Regions from separate parts of the Klebsiella sp. PK01 genome, predicted to be linked through region 3. Evidence: riboswitches for the same ligand, from Rfam matches in the RefSeq annotation. Region 3 holds a riboswitch; each other region holds the start of a gene.
The links. A riboswitch is a leader RNA that binds a small molecule or an ion and turns the genes downstream of it on or off. The one in region 3 is predicted to bind thiamine pyrophosphate.
Positions count from the first base shown of each region.

Region 1: linked by a shared signal. The riboswitch ahead of thiC (phosphomethylpyrimidine synthase ThiC) and the one ahead of tenA (thiaminase II) in region 3 are both predicted to bind thiamine pyrophosphate.
Region 2: linked by a shared signal. The riboswitch ahead of thiM (hydroxyethylthiazole kinase) and the one ahead of tenA (thiaminase II) in region 3 are both predicted to bind thiamine pyrophosphate.

Region 1 is NZ_JBYEZM010000014.1:8,338-14,718, forward strand. It holds gene AC22LX_RS24405 (YjaG family protein) at 1-159, opposite strand, end outside; gene nfi (deoxyribonuclease V) at 202-873, opposite strand; gene hemE (uroporphyrinogen decarboxylase) at 886-1,950, opposite strand; gene nudC (NAD(+) diphosphatase) at 1,991-2,764, opposite strand; gene AC22LX_RS24425 (Rsd/AlgQ family anti-sigma factor) at 2,855-3,352, shown strand; TPP riboswitch at 3,405-3,529, shown strand; gene thiC (phosphomethylpyrimidine synthase ThiC) at 3,619-5,514, shown strand; gene thiE (thiamine phosphate synthase) at 5,514-6,149, shown strand; gene AC22LX_RS24440 (HesA/MoeB/ThiF family protein) at 6,142-6,381, shown strand, end outside.
Region 2 is NZ_JBYEZM010000002.1:465,700-472,080, reverse strand. It holds gene AC22LX_RS07465 (alkyl/aryl-sulfatase) at 1-1,162, opposite strand, end outside; gene AC22LX_RS07460 (hypothetical protein) at 1,447-1,872, opposite strand; gene AC22LX_RS07455 (STM2901 family protein) at 2,180-2,641, shown strand; gene AC22LX_RS07450 (DUF1493 family protein) at 2,641-2,958, shown strand; TPP riboswitch at 3,063-3,159, shown strand; gene thiM (hydroxyethylthiazole kinase) at 3,194-3,967, shown strand; gene thiD (bifunctional hydroxymethylpyrimidine kinase/phosphomethylpyrimidine kinase) at 3,964-4,764, shown strand; gene fbaB (class I fructose-bisphosphate aldolase) at 4,913-5,965, shown strand; gene AC22LX_RS07430 (RbtT/DalT/CsbX family MFS transporter) at 6,028-6,381, opposite strand, start outside.
Region 3 is NZ_JBYEZM010000001.1:392,231-398,611, forward strand. It holds gene AC22LX_RS01835 (ABC transporter substrate-binding protein) at 1-441, opposite strand, end outside; gene AC22LX_RS01840 (ABC transporter permease) at 469-1,209, opposite strand; gene AC22LX_RS01845 (ABC transporter ATP-binding protein) at 1,206-1,931, opposite strand; gene tenA (thiaminase II) at 1,928-2,623, opposite strand; TPP riboswitch at 2,691-2,794, opposite strand; gene AC22LX_RS01855 (BamA/TamA family outer membrane protein) at 3,052-4,176, shown strand; gene AC22LX_RS01860 (hypothetical protein) at 4,192-5,145, shown strand; gene AC22LX_RS01865 (DUF4056 domain-containing protein) at 5,176-6,318, shown strand.

The DNA of each region.
Region 1 (6,381 bases), on a different contig from region 3:
GTCAAGGATACGACGATATAACTGGCCGTCGCCGAACTCGGTTTGCTTGCAGAACATGGCGTAGTTGGGGTACATACGCTCGCACAGGCAGGCCATAAAGGTGACGTGCTGCCAGCTCTCCAGTTTCTCCAGGCGCAGATGAATCGGGTTTTGTAACATGATGAATTCTCGAAGTCAGAAATTAGGCGCAGTGTACCTGAATCAGCCGTGATTTGCTTGCCAACGCACAAAGGAAGGCCGACGGGATGCCACGGCATCGGCCCAACGCGTGGGTTCGGGTAGCCGGTAGCCCTGCATGCAGCGTTCCACCCACATTAACGCGCTATCCATCCCTACGCGGTGGCCGGTACTGATAAACAGTGGGTTGCAGCGTGCTTTGCTGCGCCAGACCCAGGCCAGCTGATCGCCCTTGTCGATTAATGGCGCCAGCGCGCCGGGCTCGGCGCCGAGCGGTTCAAACTTCCCGCATAAGCGTTTTTTCGCTACGCCAATCGTTGGCACATCAACCATCAGGCCAAAATGGCTGGCGACGCCAAGCCGCCGGGGATGTGAAATACCGTGGCCGTCGACGAACAACAGATCGGGCTTTTGCGATAGCTGTTGCCACGCCGCCAGCAGCGCGGGGGTCTCGCGAAAGGAGAGAAAGCCGGGGATGTACGGCATCGTGGTGGCGACGCGCGCCACCTGATACTCCACCAGCTCAAGGCCCGGATAAGTTAGCAGCACCATCGCAGCGCGGGTAATTTCCCCTTCCTGCTCAAACCCCACATCGGCGCCGCCGATCAGCACCGGCGGGTCGCGATCCAATCGGTCCGCACGTTCTACCGACGCGGCTAAAGATTGCTGTTGGGTTCGTAGCGCAGCTAAATCCATCATGCTTATCTCCTATTGGTGATATTGCGCGGAGAGACGATGAACCGCCTCAACAAAGACTCCTGCATGCTGTGGGTCGACGTCCTGATGGATGCCGTGACCAAGGTTAAAGACATGGCCTTCGCCCTGGCCGAAGCCGGCGAGAATGTTCGCCACTTCGTCTTCAATACGGGCGGCAGGTGCATAAAGCATCGACGGGTCCATATTGCCCTGCAGCGCCACTTTGTGGCCTACGCGACGGCGAGCGTCGGCAATATCGGTAGTCCAGTCGAGACCCAGCGCATCGCAGCCGGTCTCCGCCATCGCTTCCAGCCATTGTCCGCCGCCTTTGGTGAACAGCGTCACCGGTACGCGACGACCTTCGTTTTCCCGCAGCAGGCCATCGACGATTTTATGCATGTAGTAGAGCGAGAACTGCTGATAGTCGCGGCCGGTCAACACGCCGCCCCAGGTGTCGAAAATCATCACCGACTGCGCGCCCGCTTTGATCTGCGCGTTCAGATACAGGGTGACGCTTTTCGCCAGCTTGTCCAGCAGCGCGTGCAGCGCCTGCGGTTCGGCGTACATCATCTTTTTGATGACGGTAAAGGCTTTGCTGCTGCCGCCTTCAACCATGTAGGTCGCCAGCGTCCATGGGCTGCCGGAAAAACCAATCAGCGGCACTTCGCCTTTCAGTTCACGGCGAATGGTGCGCACGGCGTTCATCACGTAGCCTAATTCTTGTTCCGGGTCCGGCACCGGCAGTTTGTCGACGTCGGCTTTGCATTTCACCGGCGAGGTGAAGCGCGGGCCTTCGCCAGCTTCAAAGTACAGCCCCAGCCCCATCGCATCCGGAATCGTCAGGATGTCCGAAAAGAGGATCGCCGCATCCAGCGGGTAACGGCGCAGCGGCTGTAGCGTTACTTCGCAGGCCAGCTCGGCATTTTTACACAGCGACATGAAATCGCCCGCTTGCGCGCGGGTGGCTTTGTATTCCGGGAGATAGCGGCCCGCCTGGCGCATCATCCACACCGGGGTGACATCAACCGGCTGGCGCAGCAGCGCGCGCAGGTAACGATCGTTTTTCAGTTCGGTCATTTTTACATTCCTTTAGCGTTGATGCGCCCAGTGTAACATGTCACTCGTACTCTGCCCGACACATCGCCACCGTATCTTCGATCAGGCGTCGCGCCACCGTGCCCGGCGGCGGCAGTAGCGGCAAATCGTCATAGCGATACCACTCTGCGCTCAGCAGCTCTTTCTTATCCACGACAATATCGCCGCTATCGTATTCAGCCATAAAGGCGGTCATCAATGATTGCGGGAAGGGCCACGGCTGGGAGGTCACATAGCGCAGGTTTTTCACCTTAATGCCGCTCTCTTCCATCACTTCGCGGGCGACCGCCTGCTCAAGGGTTTCACCCACTTCGACAAACCCGGCCAACACCGTATGGACACCATTACGATGGCGGGTATGCTGCGCCAGCAGAATTGAATCGTCGCGACGAATGGCGACGATAATGCAGGGGGCAATTTGCGGATAATAGCGCTCGCGGCAGTGGCCGCAGAGCATCGCCCACTCGGTTTTACTGACATGCATCGGGTGGCCACAGTAGCCGCAGAATTTATGCGATCGATAAAACTCGGCCAACTGGATCCCGCGCCCTGCTAATTGGAAAAGCCCAGGATCCTGATCCAACACCTGGCGCAGCGATCCCATATCATGGCGACGATCCTGACGCACCAGCCACACCGCTTCGCCTTGCCACTCGCCGAGATGTAGCGCGCGTTCACCGACAAGATCAAAATTTACCGCTTCGCCATGTGGTAATTCCCCTGCGGGAAGCCATAATTTTTGTTCGTGACTGACGATCCACCAGCCGCGATCTAATTTTTCAATAATACGATCCATATCTATTGCGCTACCTTCGTTTTACTGGCACTTTTAACATTATATTTACATTTGCTGAGCAACGTTATTTTTAATCTTGCGGAGTCAATCATGTTAAACCAGCTGGAAAACCTGACGGAACGTGTTGGAGGCAATAACAAACTGGTCGATCGCTGGCTGCTTGTGCGTAAGCATTTGCTCGTGGCTTACTACAACCTGGTTGGCCTGAAACCCGGCAAAGAGTCCTTTATGCGGCTTAATGAAAAGGCGCTGGATGACTTTTGCCAAAGCCTGGTGGATTACCTCTCATCCGGTCATTTTAATATTTATGAACGTATTATCGGAGAAATGGAAGGGAGTACCCCTCTTTTAGCCGCCACCAAAATCTACCCGCAGCTGGAAGCCAATACCCAGCAGATGATGGACTACTACGATACCTGCCTCGAAAACGCCATCGATCATGATAACTATCTCGAATTTCAGCAGGCGCTGTCGGATATCGGCGAGTCGCTGGAGGCACGCTTCGCGCTTGAGGACAAGCTGCTGGCGCTGGTCGTCGCTCACGATCGGAAAGACAGCGTTGGCGACAATATCGCGCCGACCGCTTGAGTTGTGAACCGTTAACGAGTAATTTACATACATTATCCCTCTGCGGAGGGATTTCATCTTGTCGGAGTGCCTATTTTCCACACGAAAGCTGAAGTGGAAAAGGCTGAGACCGTTTATTCGGGATCCGCGGAACCTGATCAGGCTAATACCTGCGAAGGGAACAAGAGTAAACTGCTGGTCGCACCTGCCCGTTACGGGTTGGTCGCATCTGTTACTCCATCCGTCGTCTGACAAGCCATCTCCTTTTTTTGTAACTGGAATGCGCTATGTCTACTACCAAACTGACCCGCCGGGAACAACGCGAACACGCGCAGCGATTCATCGATACGCTGGAAGGCACCGCTTTTCCCAATTCGCGCCGCATTTACATTCAAGGCTCACAGGCTGATATCCGCGTCCCGATGCGTGAAATCCAGCTCAGCCCGACGCTCATCGGCGGTGATAACGATAACCCCCAATACGAAGCCAACGAACCAATACCGGTGTACGACACCTCCGGGCCTTACGGCGACCCGGAGATCAACATCGATGTCCGCCAGGGACTGACAAAACTACGCCAGCGGTGGATCGACGCACGTAACGACTGCGCGCCGCTCAGCGAACGCAGCTCGGCATACACTAAAGCGCGGCTGGCCGACGATGGCCTCGATGAACTGCGCTTTGGCGGCCTGCTGACGCCTAAACGCGCCGTCGCCGGCAAATGCGTGACGCAACTACACTACGCCCGCCAGGGGATCGTCACCCCGGAGATGGAATTCATCGCCATTCGCGAAAACATGGGCCGTGAGCGTATCCGCAGCGAGGTGCTGCGCCAGCAGCATGCCGGAGAAGGCTTTGGCGCCCGTCTGCCGGACAACATTACCGCCGAGTTCGTCCGCGATGAAGTCGCTGCCGGGCGAGCCATCATCCCGGCCAATATCAATCACCCGGAATCCGAACCGATGATTATCGGCCGCAACTTCCTGGTGAAAGTGAATGCCAATATCGGCAACTCGGCGGTGACCTCTTCCATCGAAGAAGAGGTCGAGAAGCTGGTCTGGTCAACCCGCTGGGGCGCCGACACGGTAATGGACCTCTCCACCGGCCGCTATATCCACGAGACCCGCGAATGGATCCTGCGCAACAGCCCGGTGCCGATTGGTACCGTCCCGATTTACCAGGCGCTGGAGAAAGTTAACGGCATTGCCGAGAACCTGACCTGGGAAGCCTTCCGCGATACCCTGCTGGAACAGGCCGAACAGGGCGTCGACTACTTCACGATTCATGCCGGGGTGCTGCTGCGCTATGTGCCGATGACCGCGAAGCGGTTGACCGGTATCGTCTCGCGCGGCGGTTCTATCATGGCCAAGTGGTGCCTGTCGCATCATCAGGAAAACTTCCTCTACCAGCACTTCCGCGAAATCTGTGAAATCTGCGCCGCCTATGACGTGTCGCTGTCCCTCGGCGATGGTCTGCGCCCCGGCTCGATTCAGGATGCCAACGACGAGGCGCAGTTCGCCGAGCTGCATACGCTGGGCGAGCTGACTAAAATCGCCTGGGAGTATGACGTTCAAGTGATGATTGAAGGCCCCGGCCACGTGCCGATGCAGATGATTCGCCGCAATATGACCGAAGAACTGGAGCACTGCCACGAAGCGCCCTTCTACACGCTGGGGCCGCTCACCACCGACATCGCGCCGGGCTATGACCATTTCACTTCCGGTATCGGCGCGGCAATGATTGGCTGGTTTGGCTGCGCCATGCTGTGCTACGTCACGCCAAAAGAACATCTCGGCTTGCCCAACAAAGAGGATGTGAAACAGGGACTCATTACCTACAAAATCGCCGCCCACGCCGCCGACCTCGCTAAAGGCCACCCCGGCGCGCAGATCCGCGACAACGCGATGTCCAAAGCGCGTTTCGAATTCCGCTGGGAAGACCAGTTCAACCTCGCGCTCGATCCCTTTACCGCGCGGGCCTATCACGATGAAACCCTGCCGCAGGAGTCCGGCAAAGTCGCCCACTTCTGCTCCATGTGCGGGCCAAAATTCTGTTCGATGAAAATCACCCAGGAGGTCCGCGACTACGCCGCGAAGCAAAGTATCGAGGCCGGCATGGCCGATATGTCAAATAACTTCCGCGCCCGCGGCGGTGAAATCTACCTGAAAAAGGAAAATGCCTGATGTACCAGCCTGACTTTCCGCCCGTACCGTTTCGTCTCGGGCTTTATCCGGTTGTCGATAGCGTGGCGTGGATTGAGCGCCTGCTGGAAGCCGGCGTGCGCACCATTCAGTTGCGGATCAAGGACCAGCGCGACAGCGATGTAGAGGATGATGTCATCGCCGCCATCGCGCTTGGCCGCCGCTATCACGCGCGGCTGTTTATCAATGATTACTGGCAGCTGGCGATTAAGCACCGGGCGTACGGCGTACATCTGGGTCAAGAGGACCTGGAAACCACCGATCTGAGCGCCATCCGTAAAGCCGGACTGCGCCTTGGCGTCTCCACTCACGACGATATGGAAATTGACGTCGCGCTGGCGGCGCGCCCTTCCTACATCGCGCTGGGCCACGTCTTCCCGACCCAAACCAAACAGATGCCTTCGGCGCCGCAGGGCCTCGAACAGCTTGCCGGGCATATTCATCGTCTGGCCGATTATCCGACGGTAGCGATAGGCGGCATCAGTCTGGAAAAAGCGCCGGGCGTACTGGCCACCGGCGTCGGCAGCATCGCGGTCGTCAGCGCCATTACCAAGTCAGCAGACTGGCGGGCTGCCACTGCACAACTGTTAGCGCTGGCGGGAGCAGGCGATGAATGATCACGATTTCATGCGCTACAGCCGCCAGCTATTGCTGGAAGATATCGCCATCGAGGGACAGCAGAAACTGTTAGCCAGCCGGGCGCTGATTATCGGCCTGGGCGGCTTAGGTTCGCCGGCCGCGCTATATCTGGCGGGGGCCGGCGTCGGAACGCTGACCCTGGCCGATGACGACGCGGTGCATCTCAGCAACCTGCAGCGGCAAATTCTGTTCACCAGCGACGATATCGAC
Region 2 (6,381 bases), on a different contig from region 3:
TCAGCCCTTCGTTGGCCATACGCAGGGTCTGGTCGTTAATGTAACGATACAGGTCGCGCTGGCTCTTCAGCAGGTTAACCACGTTTTCGTTGCCCCAGGTCGGCCAGTGGTGCTGAGCCATAATAATTTCGGCCTTGTCGCCCCAGCGTACAATTGCTTCGTTGATGTACTTCGACCACGGCAGCGGTTCGCGGATTTTCGCGCCGCGCAGCGAATAGGTGTTGTGCAGGGTGTGTGTCACGTCTTCCGCGGATTCAATCAGTTTTTTCTCTTCGATGAACCACAGCATTTCCGACGGCGCTTCCGAACCCGGCGCCAGCATAAAGTCATAGGTCAAACCGTCAATGACTTCTTTCTGCCCGTCTTTTTCGATGATATTGGTCGGCGCAATCAGGGTAACCGTGCCCGCCGAGGTGGTGGTGCCAAGGCCGGCGCCGACCTGACCGGTGGCCGATGGTTTCAGCAGGTTGCCGTACATGTAGCTGGCGCGGCGGCTCATGACGTTACCGGCCATGATGTTTTCTGCCACGGCCGCTTCCATAAAGCCGGACGGCGCGTAAATTTTCACTTTGCCGGATTTCACATCCGCCTCATCAACTACGCCGCGCACCCCGCCGTAGTGGTCAACGTGGCTGTGCGTATAGATAACGGCGACGACCGGTTTCTTACCGCGGTTTTGGTAATACAGATCCATGCCCACTTTGGCGGTTTCTGCCGACACCAGCGGATCCACGACGGTAATGCCTTCTTTACCTTCGATGATGGTCATATTGGAGAGATCAAGATTGCGGATCTGGTAGACGCCATCGGTGACCTCAAACAGGCCGCTAATATTGATCAATTGAGACTGACGCCACAGGCTCGGGTTGACGGTGTCCGGGGCTTTTTCACCTTCTTTGATGAAGGAGTACTGCTGCGGATCCCATACTACGTTACCTTGTTCGCCTTTAATGATCTCGGTGGGCAGGGCGGCAATAAACCCTTTATGGGCGTTGGTGAAATCGGTGTTATCTGAGAAGGGGAGTTGATTATAGAGAGCGTCGTTGGCTTGTTTGGTGGCGGCGGTCGCTTCTTTTGCGGCGACTTCCGCCCATGCTGACAAGCTGATCGATGACAGCAAGCCGGCGATGGCTAAACCTTTCACTACGGGGGTCAATTTCATTGGAATCCTCTTACCATGATGGCAATTCACTCGTTAATTCCGATCTGACGTGGTGTTACAACTTGTAACGCTTATTTGAACTATAACCAGTTGTTTACATTGAGCAAGTTATGGTTACAAAAAAACTACATTAGTTAAAAAACTACTCACTCGTAGGTAAAATGAGATTTATCCAATGGGATTAATGTCGCTTGTTTAGCGCGGTGTCAGACGTGTCGGTTACTGCGGGGAAGGGGAGAAAAAAGCGGCTCTTAGGCCGCTTTTAAATTAACAAGGAAGCGGCGCTATTTGGCGTAGCCTAAAAATTTACCGTCCTGCATGACGGCAATTTTTCCTGATTGGTAGACAATAAAAACGTATAAACCCTGAGAATAGGTTTTCGCGTCAGCATTGCTTTCGTCTAAGGCCGCGGGTTTGCCATCAACTGTCAGCCCGGTTGAGTTTGTGACCAGCTTCATGCCATTGAAGATCTTCACTTTTTTGCTGGATTGCGCTTTCTGCACGGGATATAAAGCCTGTGCATTTTCCAGCGCCTGCTTCTCCGCTGCGGCGTTCACCGCAGCCTGTTTGTTTTGTTCCGCAATATAACAGGCGTCTTTACTGACCCCCTGGGCTTCACACTCGGCCATACGCTGCGCCGGCGAACTGCAACCGGCCGCGATGGCTGCGCTGAGTGCCAGCAGTATTATCGAGACGTGTTTCACTTTCATCATTAACGACCTTATCGTAGATATTATTTTATACATGCGACGAACATTCATGACAGCGGCGATCGTCCGGGGATCGTTAGCGTGCTTAATTCGTAACGCGTGGTAACTATGTCGTAGGGTGATTAAGCAAATTGTGATCTACATCAACCGCCGTACGGATAACTAAAAAATAGTGTAATCGTTTACAATGCGGCGAAAAGAGCGTCTCTGTGGCAAGCGTACGGGGATGATACAATGACGAGTAATGACGGTGTGCCAATCAGCCATTATGATGGCGCTTTATGCAAGGATCATAAGGGATTATGAAGTGGATACTGTTGAACAAATTAGTGGGTACTTCTATAAAGGATACTGGAATCTGAAACCAGAGGAGTTATTCCTGTTGATTCTCATCGATGCGATGAGTCAGCATCTTGAAATTGAGGCAACAGCCGCAACTGCTATCTTAACCGGACAACCCTGGATACCAACGCGAACTAAACCAGGTACAGCAATTAAAGGAACGAGTATTGTTTCAATAATGTCTCGTAAGCTACTCAGTAATGTACGTTTGCCGGTTGGTATTTCGTTGATCACTCCTATGGGTAAAGGTCTGAAAGACTTTCATTGGTCGAAAACTAATAAGTTAGGCGCGGTTATAGGCCGCTACATACCATGGATAGGGTGGGCAATGGCATTTTATTATGCGAGAGCAATACTAATTGATACTGGTGAAAATTTTAATAAGATTGTTAAACCAGAACATAAAGTTGCATGGACATACTTCTAATGAGCATTGAACAAGAAATTATTGATTATATATATACTCATCATAGCCATAAGAAATACTGTTTTTTTGGCGATCGTCCAGAAGTCACGTTAGATACTGAATTAACAAAGGGGGGGCTGAATATCATCTGGGAAGATGCAGAAGATACTTTAGATTACTATTTCAAACAATGGAATGTAAAAATGAATGGCTTCGAAATTATCTATTACTTTGAACCTGAGTTTTTAGGTTCCATGCCTCCAGAGAAGCCGCTTAAACCGCTAACAGTACAAATGTTGGTAGAGTCCGCAAAAGCGGGTGAATGGCTGTACGATTAAGGGACATATCGCCGGGAGACATACCGCTTTTACCGTTTACAAGACTTACCGCTGGCATTACTATCCTGAAGAGAGATTAACGGAACGTTAGTCGCCATTTTGTACCAAATGACTCGGGGTGCCCTTCTTTGTGAAGGCTGAGAAATACCCGTACCACCTGATCTGGATAATGCCAGCGTAGGGAAGTCAGAGACCGCATGGTCTGCGCTGCTTCCTCATCTGGCGGGAGCAAACCATGCATGAACCGCTAAATCCGGCGCATATCGCGCACCTGCAGCAGCTTTTCCGCACCTCTTCGCCGCTTGTTCACTGTATGACCAACGATGTGGTCCAGACTTTCACCGCTAACGTCCTGCTGGCTATTGGCGCCTCGCCGGCGATGGTGATTGATCCTACGGAAGCCGCGCAGTTTGCCGCCATTGCCGATGCGCTATTGATTAATGTCGGGACCTTAACCACTGAGCGCGCCAACGCGATGCGAGCGGCGGCGCAGAGCGCCCGCCAGGCGGGAAAACCCTGGACGCTGGATCCGGTTGCCGTCGGCGCGCTGACGCTGCGTACCGATTTTTGTCGCGAGCTACTGGAACTGCGGCCTGCGGCGATTCGCGGCAACGCCTCGGAAATCATGGCGCTGGCGGGGAATAGCGGCGGTGGGCGCGGCGTCGATACCACCGACAGCGCCGCCGCGGCGTTACCCGCAGCCCAGGTGCTGGCGCGCAAGCTCAATACCGTGGTCGCGGTGACGGGCGAGGTGGATTACATCAGCGACGGCGAGCGCACGCTTGCCGTGAGCGGCGGTGATGTCCTGATGACGCGGGTGGTCGGGACCGGCTGCGCGTTATCCGCGGTGGTGGCGGCAAGCGCCGCGATGCCCGGCGATCGGCTGCAAAACGTAGCAGCCGCCTGCGGCCTGATGAAAATGGCGGGAGGTGAAGCGGCGCGACACGGCGGTCCCGGCAGTTTTATCCCGGCATTCCTCGACGCGTTATACGCGGAGGTGGCGGCATGAAGCGGATTAACGCCTTAACCATCGCCGGCACCGATCCCAGCGGCGGCGCCGGGATCCAGGCCGACCTCAAAACCTTCTCCGCGCTCGGCGCTTACGGCTGCTCGGTGATCACCGCGCTGGTGGCGCAGAATACCCGCGGCGTGCAGTCGGTATACCGCATTGAGCCGGACTTCGTGGCGGCGCAGTTGGATTCGGTGTTTAGCGACGTGCGAATCGATACGACGAAAATCGGCATGCTGGCGGAAACCGATATCGTTGAAGCGGTGGCGGAACGTCTTGCCCGCTATCAAATTGCCAACGTGGTGCTGGATACCGTGATGCTGGCGAAAAGCGGCGATCCGCTGTTATCCCACTCGGCAATTGCGACGCTGCGCCAGCGCCTGCTGCCGCACGTTTCACTGATCACCCCGAATTTGCCGGAGGCCGCGGCGCTGCTCGATGCGCCGCATGCGCAAAGCGAGCGCGAGATGCTGGAACAGGGCAGGGCGCTGTTGGCATTAGGCTGCGGGGCGGTATTAATGAAGGGCGGACATCTGGACGACGCCGAAAGCCCGGACTGGCTGTTCACCCGCGAAGGCGAACAGCGCTTTACCGCGCCGCGTGTGCAGACCAAAAATACCCACGGTACCGGCTGTACGTTATCTGCCGCGCTGGCGGCGCTGCGTCCTCGCTATGCCGATTGGGGACAAACCGTCGCCGAAGCGAAGGGTTGGCTATCGGCGGCGCTGGCGCAGGCCGATTCGCTGGAAGTGGGGCACGGTATCGGCCCGGTACATCATTTCCACGCCTGGTGGTAAATGGCAGTGAAACGAGACAGCAGAATCTACTGAAAAAATGCGCTCCCGGCTGGAAAATATGCTAACTCGGTACCAGGCTTAACCTGCCCAAAATTTTTGGGTTGGGATAAAACATGCTGGCTGCGGCCAGCACTTACGGGAGATAGCTATGACTGATATTACGCAGTTGCTTGGCAAAGATGCCGACAGCCTTTTACAGCACCGTTGTATGACTATTCCAGCCGATCAACTCTATTTACCGGGCGCGGATTACGTCGACCGGGTGATGGTGGATAACAACCGCCCGCCTGCGGTGCTGCGTAATATGCAGACCCTCTACAATACCGGGCGTCTGGCCGGAACGGGGTACCTTTCCATTCTGCCGGTCGACCAGGGCGTAGAGCATTCGGCGGGCGCGTCATTCGCCGCCAACCCGCTCTACTTCGATCCGAAGAATATTGTGGAACTCGCCATCGAAGCCGGCTGTAACTGCGTGGCTTCTACCTATGGCGTACTGGCCTCGGTATCGCGCCGCTACGCGCACCGCATTCCATTCCTCGTTAAGCTCAACCATAACGAAACCCTGAGCTACCCGACCGAGTATGACCAGACCCTGTACGCCAGCGTTGAGCAGGCGTTCAACATGGGCGCGGTTGCGGTTGGCGCGACGATCTATTTTGGCTCCGAGCAGTCGCGTCGGCAGATTGAAGAGATCTCCGCCGCCTTCGAGCGCGCGCACGAGCTCGGCCTGGTCACCGTGCTGTGGGCCTATCTGCGCAACCCGGCATTCAAAAAAGATGGCGTCGATTACCACGTTTCCGCTGACCTGACCGGCCAGGCCAACCATCTGGCCGCCACCATCGGCGCTGATATCGTGAAGCAGAAAATGGCCGAGAATAACGGCGGCTATAAGGCGGTGAACTTCGGTTATACCGACGATCGCGTCTACAGCAAGCTGACCAGTGATAACCCGATCGATCTGGTGCGCTATCAGCTGGCAAACTGCTATATGGGCCGTGCCGGGTTGATTAACTCCGGCGGCGCGGCGGGCGGCGAAACCGATCTCGCCGATGCGGTGCGCACGGCGGTGATCAATAAACGCGCCGGCGGCATGGGGCTGATCCTCGGTCGTAAAGCGTTTAAGAAATCGATGAGCGAAGGCGTGAAGCTGATCAATGCGGTGCAGGACGTCTATCTGGACGGCAAAGTCACTATCGCATAAGGCAAAAATCCGGGCGTGAGGCCCGGATTGACTCTTTTACTTACCCCGGTCTCCGGGGTTTTTTATGATTTTGCTGCGCTGACGGTCAGCGGTTTAGCCGCTTCGCTGGTAGCAAACCCTGGCTGTTCAACGCGAATAAACGGGCACAGGAAGAAGGCGAGAATATAGAGCGCGGTATAGGCCACCACCACGCCGATGGTGCTGAAGTGCGGCAGCAGCACCACCGCAATCGCCGGCGCGAGGAAATTCGACAGCCCGGCAGACAGGTTGTAGACCGAAATCGCCGCCCCTTTATGCTTTGGCTCCAGCGCCGGGAACACCGCCGCCATCGGCACGAACGCCGCGACAAAAATCCCCAGCGCAATCGCCGGCACCAGCGCCATAGCGAAGTTATGCCCGAAGTGCTGCGGCAGGTA
Region 3 (6,381 bases):
GATGTGAGCATGCTGCGCCATGGTGGCCAGCGTCGCTTGTTCAATACCGCTCACCGAGTATCCCACTTTTTTCCCTTGTAGATCGGCCGGAGATTTGATGCGCGGATCCAGCGCAATCACGGTATTCAGCGGCGAGTGGATCAGCGTCCCGACGCGGACCAGCGGCAGTCCTTCATCGGCGAAGAAGTGAACCTGCGGTTGATAGGTTATCGCTAAATCAGCCTGGCGAGCGGCAACCAGGCGCGGAGGGAGCGCCGGGTCGGAAGGGGGGATGATGTTGACATCCAGCCCGGCATCCCGAAAGGCGCCAATCTGTTCCGCCACCATAATGGGCGCATGATCCGGGTTGATGTACCAGTCCAGTACCAGGGTCAGCTTTTCATTTGCCGATGCCTGACCGGAAACCAGCAGAGTGAGGCCGGCCAACAGAGGTATACGCATATCTCTTCCTTATTATCTGTTGATAAGTTATTCCGGCGACCAGTCGATCAGCCGGTGCAAAAAGGCGTCGACCGCCAACCACAGCGCGATGGTCAGCAGCACTAAAATGAACAAGGCGGCGAAGCAGATATCGGTTTGCAGGCGGGCATTGGCATTCAGCATTACGTAGCCAAGCCCCTCGGCGGAGCCGACCCATTCGCCGATAATCGCGCCGATGGGGGCGACGGCGGCGGCCATCCGCAGGCCGGAACCTAGCGCGGGTAGCGCCGCCATGAGTCGGACATGGCGCAATTGAGCGCCAAAGGAGGCGCCCATGGTGCGGGCCAGATCGAGATAGTCGCGATTGACCCGTTGCAGACCATCAAAGAAAGCCGAGGTAACGGGGAAGAAAATAACCAGCACCGCCATCATGACCTTGGCGCTCATACCAAAACCAAACCACAGCACCAGTAGCGGCGCGAGGGCGAAGACCGGAATGGCCTGGCTGGTCAGTACCAGCGGCATTACCCACCGCTGTAATCGCGGCGACATGGTCATACAAAGCGCCAGCACCATACCGAGCGCGACGCCGAGCGCCATTCCGCTGAGAATTTCGCTCAGGGTGACCAGGGTGTGGCTGGCCAGATAACTACGGTTATTCCACAGCGCTTCAGCGACCGCCGCCGGAGAAGGCAACAAAAAGGCGGGAATGCCGCTGTAGCTCGCCAACTGCCAGAGCAACAGTAGGCCACAAAATACGCTGCACCCGCGCAGTAACTTGCCCCTCATCCGTTCGCCCTCATCAATTGCTGCAGCAGCTGCGCCTGACTTGCCAACAGCGCGCCATCATCCGGATCGCGGGGCGGAACGCCACTTAAATGATGGCTATCATCAATTTCACCATCAGGCGAGAGCACCAGCAGCCGATGGCTGAGGCGGCAGGCTTCCATCGGGTCGTGGGTAATAAGCACTACGGTTCGTCCGGTCAGTAAGCGCGCGGCCAGGCTCTGAATGCGTGTGCGGGTGAGGGTATCGAGAGCGGAAAACGGTTCATCCATCAGCACAATGGGCCGATCTTCATAGAGGGTGCGCGCCAACGCCGCGCGCTGGCGCATCCCGCCGGACAGCGCGGCAGGGCGTTCATCAGCGCAGGAGGCCAGTCCTACCTGCTCAAGAAGCTCGTTGACGCGGGCGTTGTCGACCTTCTCACCGCGCAGCCTGGCGCCGAGGGCGACATTTTCCCGCACATTAAGCCACGGATAGAGCAGATCTTTTTGACCCATCCACGCCAGTCGCGTAGTGACGGGAAGGCCATCGCTGGCGACGACGGTTCCGCGGGTTGGCGCCGCCAGCCCGGCGATAATACGCAACAGGCTGGTTTTGCCCGCGCCGCTGGCGCCAAGGAGCGACACCCATTGCCCGGCGGCAATATCAAAGGCGAGATCGCGAAAGATAGTCCGTGTGCCAAAGCGCAGGCATAAATCGCGAACGTGAATGCCTGGCGCCATCACGCCTGGACCTGCCCGGCGGCATTCAGACCCATCTGCCAGAAATTGCCTTCCAGCCGGGTAGCGGTAGTAAATATGTCGCTCAGTTCGGCGAACCGTGATTCCGCGCCGCGCTGTTGCCAGAGGGTTTCCAGAAGGCCGATCGCCGCGTTGACGCCCTGAAGATAGCTCTCGTCGCCGTAGTTGCGGATCCATGAAGCATAGGGATTATCGTGCAAGTTGGTTTGTGGGTTGTGCAGCAGACCGAGCCCGATTTCCGCGTAACCCGCAACGCAGGGCAGCAGCGCCGCCAGCAGATCCAACGCGTCGCCGGCGTGGCCGATATCCAGTACGTAGCGCGTGTAGTTGACGGTTTCCATCGCTTCGCTTTGCAGGGCCATAGCGTCTTCATTCAGCCCCCATTGCTCGCAATAGCCCACATGTAGCGGTAGCTCAGCAAGGATGGCATTCATCGAGGCGGCGGCGGCGCGCATCTCCGGCAACGTGCGAAGTTTGCTGACCAGCAGGGCGTAGCTGCGAGCGAAGTGGATCAGGAACAGATAATCCTGGGTTAGATAATGACGAAAGGCTGCCTGCGGCAGCGTACCCGCGGCTAATTGCTGGAGGAAAGGGTGCGATACATAGCGTTGCCACTCGCCACCGGCCTGCTCACGCAGTCGACCGTAAAGACCTTGGGTAAAAGCGGGAATCATCATGGGACCTCCTGAAAATAAGGGGAGATCCGGGCGTGCAGAAGTGTGAACAGGTAAAAACTGAAAACTGGCGAACATGCCGACCCGTCCCTTCGCTGGCATGACCCAGATCAGGTTCAAAGGGTTCGGTTTTTACGCCATCTCAGCCCTCACGGGACACCCCTCGGTTGCGACATGTTATACGTCATTCACTTTTTGATTACAACGGTGACAAGGTAAAAAGCGTCGATAGTAGTGACACTGTCACATTTGAGTGGTTATGCGCCAGATCGATAAATAATATTTATCAATTTGTGTGATTAACCACGCTTTTTTATCCAAAAATAAGCAAAGTAAGGCGAGAGTAAGTTGGCGAAGAACAAGGGCTTACGATATATTTTTAGCACATTCCCTTAATATCCCCTTATGAATGCGTCAGTGCTGGAGACCGCATGAAGCTGGCAGGCCTTACTCTTTTACTGATGCTTGCCCTCGCGCCTGACGCGTCTCGTGCCGCCCAATTGTTCGATCCTGAAGATGGCATGCTTGATATGAGCCAGTATCTGCAGGATAACCCCTACGGTTTTTTGCCGGTGCCGGTAATGATCACCGAGCCGGCTATCGGCTACGGCGGCGGTCTGTTTGGTTTATTTCTGCATGGTAAAGGCTCCCGCGAGGGCGATCGTTTTATTCCACCAGCGCTAACGGGGGTCGGCGGCGGCGGGACGCAAAATGGCACCTGGTTCATCGGCGCCGCGCATCGCCATACGTGGAATCACGACCGGATTCGTTACCTGGTTGGCGCGGGCTACGCCAATGTCAATCTCGATATCTATTCGGGCGATATTGCCGGTTTTAACAAAAATGTGGCGGTGCAAACCCACACCAAAGGCTATGGCGGTCTACAAAAGCTGTTATTTCGCGTGGGGGACTCGCCGGTTTTTCTTGGCGCCTCGCAATTCTATGCGCACACCGATGTGACTGCGGACAATCAGCTGATTAACAAGGTGTGGCAGCGGGTTCTGGGGGAAAACAGCACCTCTTCGGCGTTGGGCGTGGTGGCGGAATATGACACCACTGATAATTTTTTCTATCCTAAGAAAGGGTTATCACTGCAAGGCGAGTACCGTTTTTACCGCGCTCTGCTCGGCGGCGACTATCATTACAATCAGTTGTCGCTGGATGGTAAATACTTTCTACCGCTGGCGCCGACCTTAAGCCTGGCGCTGGCGGCAAATTATCAGTCGCTGACTCATCATGACAAGCATCTAACGCCAATGGCGCGGCCTTACATCGAACTGCGCGGTATCTCGCGTTTTCGCTATCAGGGCGATTATGTCGCTGTCGCCCAGACACAACTGGCCTGGCAATTTGCGCCGCGCTGGATCCTGCAGGGTTTTGTCGGCGTCGGTAGCGCCGCTGACGAAGCCGGGGCGTTGTGGCAGCAAAACGAAGTGGCGTGGGGCACCGGTTTTCGTTATCTGGTCGCCCGTCAGTATGGGTTATTTACCGGCGTCGATGTCGCCTTCAGCGAACACGAACAGGCGGTCTATTTTAATGTGGGTTCCGGACTGTAAAGGTACATATAAAAAATGAGATGGAAAACAACCGTCATTACGCTGCTATTAACCTCTGGCGCCGTGTGGAATGCCTGTGCGGCGGAAAGTGACGACAGTGATAGCTACTTTCCCATCTGGGGCGACGAAGCCCGCGCCCGCGGTTATTCCATTCCGATGCCGTTTGGCGTCAATCTCAGCTATATGAATATGCGCCAGGATATTATGGTCGACAGCATCACCTTTTCCGGACTGAAACTGGGTAACCATCCAATCCCCAGCGATATGTTCGCCATTGACGCCGGACACACGCGGGAGAAGAGCAAAACTGAGAACCTGCGTCTCGATATGTGGGTATTTCCATTCCTTAATGTCTACGGAATTTTGGGCCACACCCGCGGTTCGTCGGTGTCGAATGTGTCGGTCGATGCCGACCCAACGCAATACCGCGGTCTGGATCGCATCATCGCCGGCGCGGTGCATAACCTCAACCAAAGCGGCGAATTGCAAAACATCGATTTTGTCCTTGATTTCAAAGGTACTACCTGGGGGGGCGGGTTCACGCTGGCTGGCGGCTATGAGAACTGGTTTGCCCTCGTCGATACAAACTACACCCGCACCGATTTCGATATTCTCGACGGCAGTATCTCTGCCGTGACAGTGTCACCTCGCGTTGGCTATCGCTTTAACCTGCAGGGGATTTCCGGCCCTTCGCATCTCAGCGTGTGGGTCGGCAGTATGTATCAGGATGTGCAACAGGAATTTAAAGGCAACCTGGCCGATTTGCATATGCCGCCACAGCTGCAGCCATTGATTGCCGCGGTCAATAAAGACGGCGACGGTAAGTTTGATGTCAAACAGAAACTCACTTCACCGTGGAATATGCTGATCGGCGCCCAGTACGAAATCACGCGTAACTTCAATGTGCTAACCGAATTTGGCTTTAACGAGCGCAATAGTTTCTTTGTCGCTGGCGAATACCGTTTTTGACTTAACGGCGCGTAGTCATCGGCGAGTATGATGCGCGCTGTTTTTGTGTGGTGGAGAACGCTTTTGATACGTAAGAGTTTGTGGTGGTTATGGGCAGCCGCTTTTTCGGTATTTGCCCAGGACCCGGTATTACCGACGATTCCCGTTAATCATGTCAGCCCGGTAGTGGGTGAATTGTCACCGCCGGAATCGCTGCGCCCATGCTGCGCCTTCGGGTTCGATCTGCGGGTGCGCGCCATTGGCGTGCCGATCCCGGTTTATCAGATTGGCAATGTGCTGACGCTCGATACCTTAGGTGAGCATCATTACAACGATAGCGCGCTCGGCGCGGTTAAAAATCTGATTGGCTTAAGCGATGAGCACAATGGCCTTATTTATACCCGCCGCGGCGGCTTTATTGATATTGCCCATGTGCGCGATACCGCTGATTACACCTTCTATTTATTCAGCCGAATTTATCCCACGCTCGGCCAGCCAGGACGTATCTTTTATAGCGAGGAGCTGGGCGTCCGCCGCGTCCAGTTAAATGCCTTTACGCCGCCGGCTTCATTGCCGCAGCGATATACGATTGCCGCGTGGCTTGCCGGCCATCTGGCCTTTGAAATTGCGCAATGGCATGAGATCGCCCAATGGTATGGCTTCCAATCGGTTCCGGGCTTTTCGGAAGAGATTTCCGCCTTTTCGCCGGAGGATCTCTACTCCAATCTGCTGGGTGCACGTCTGGCGATCAACGTCATATTGCAAGGGCAAGCCGGTTCGGTCGATGCCTACAACCGGGCGATGGAAGCGGCGTTAAAACAGGCGTTGGTCAAACTGCTGGTCGCGCCGCAAAGTGAGACGGAACGGATGTTTCGCGAGATTGACGGCGACTGGTGGAACAGTAAGCGCAGGGTACCGGACAAATTTTTGGTACTGAAGCGGAATTACGATCTCAGCGAAAATCGCCTGCCAACGCCGGTTCCTTTTGAACGCACGCCGCCGTATCGTCTGACGATGCCAAAGGAAGTTGCCGGGTTTACGCTCGCTGAACTGGGTCAACTGCAAATCCATCCAGGGCAGGATATGCAGTCGCTACCAGCGCCGCAAAATTTTTATTCTCCGCAGCAGTTCCAGCAGCTTGCTGATAAAGCGCAGCAGGCAGATGCCATTCAACTGCAGCGTATTGAAAAATAACTAACGATTGGTCGCTGCTGGCTATACTCAATCAAACGAATCCCCCGTTGAGGTAGCATCAGA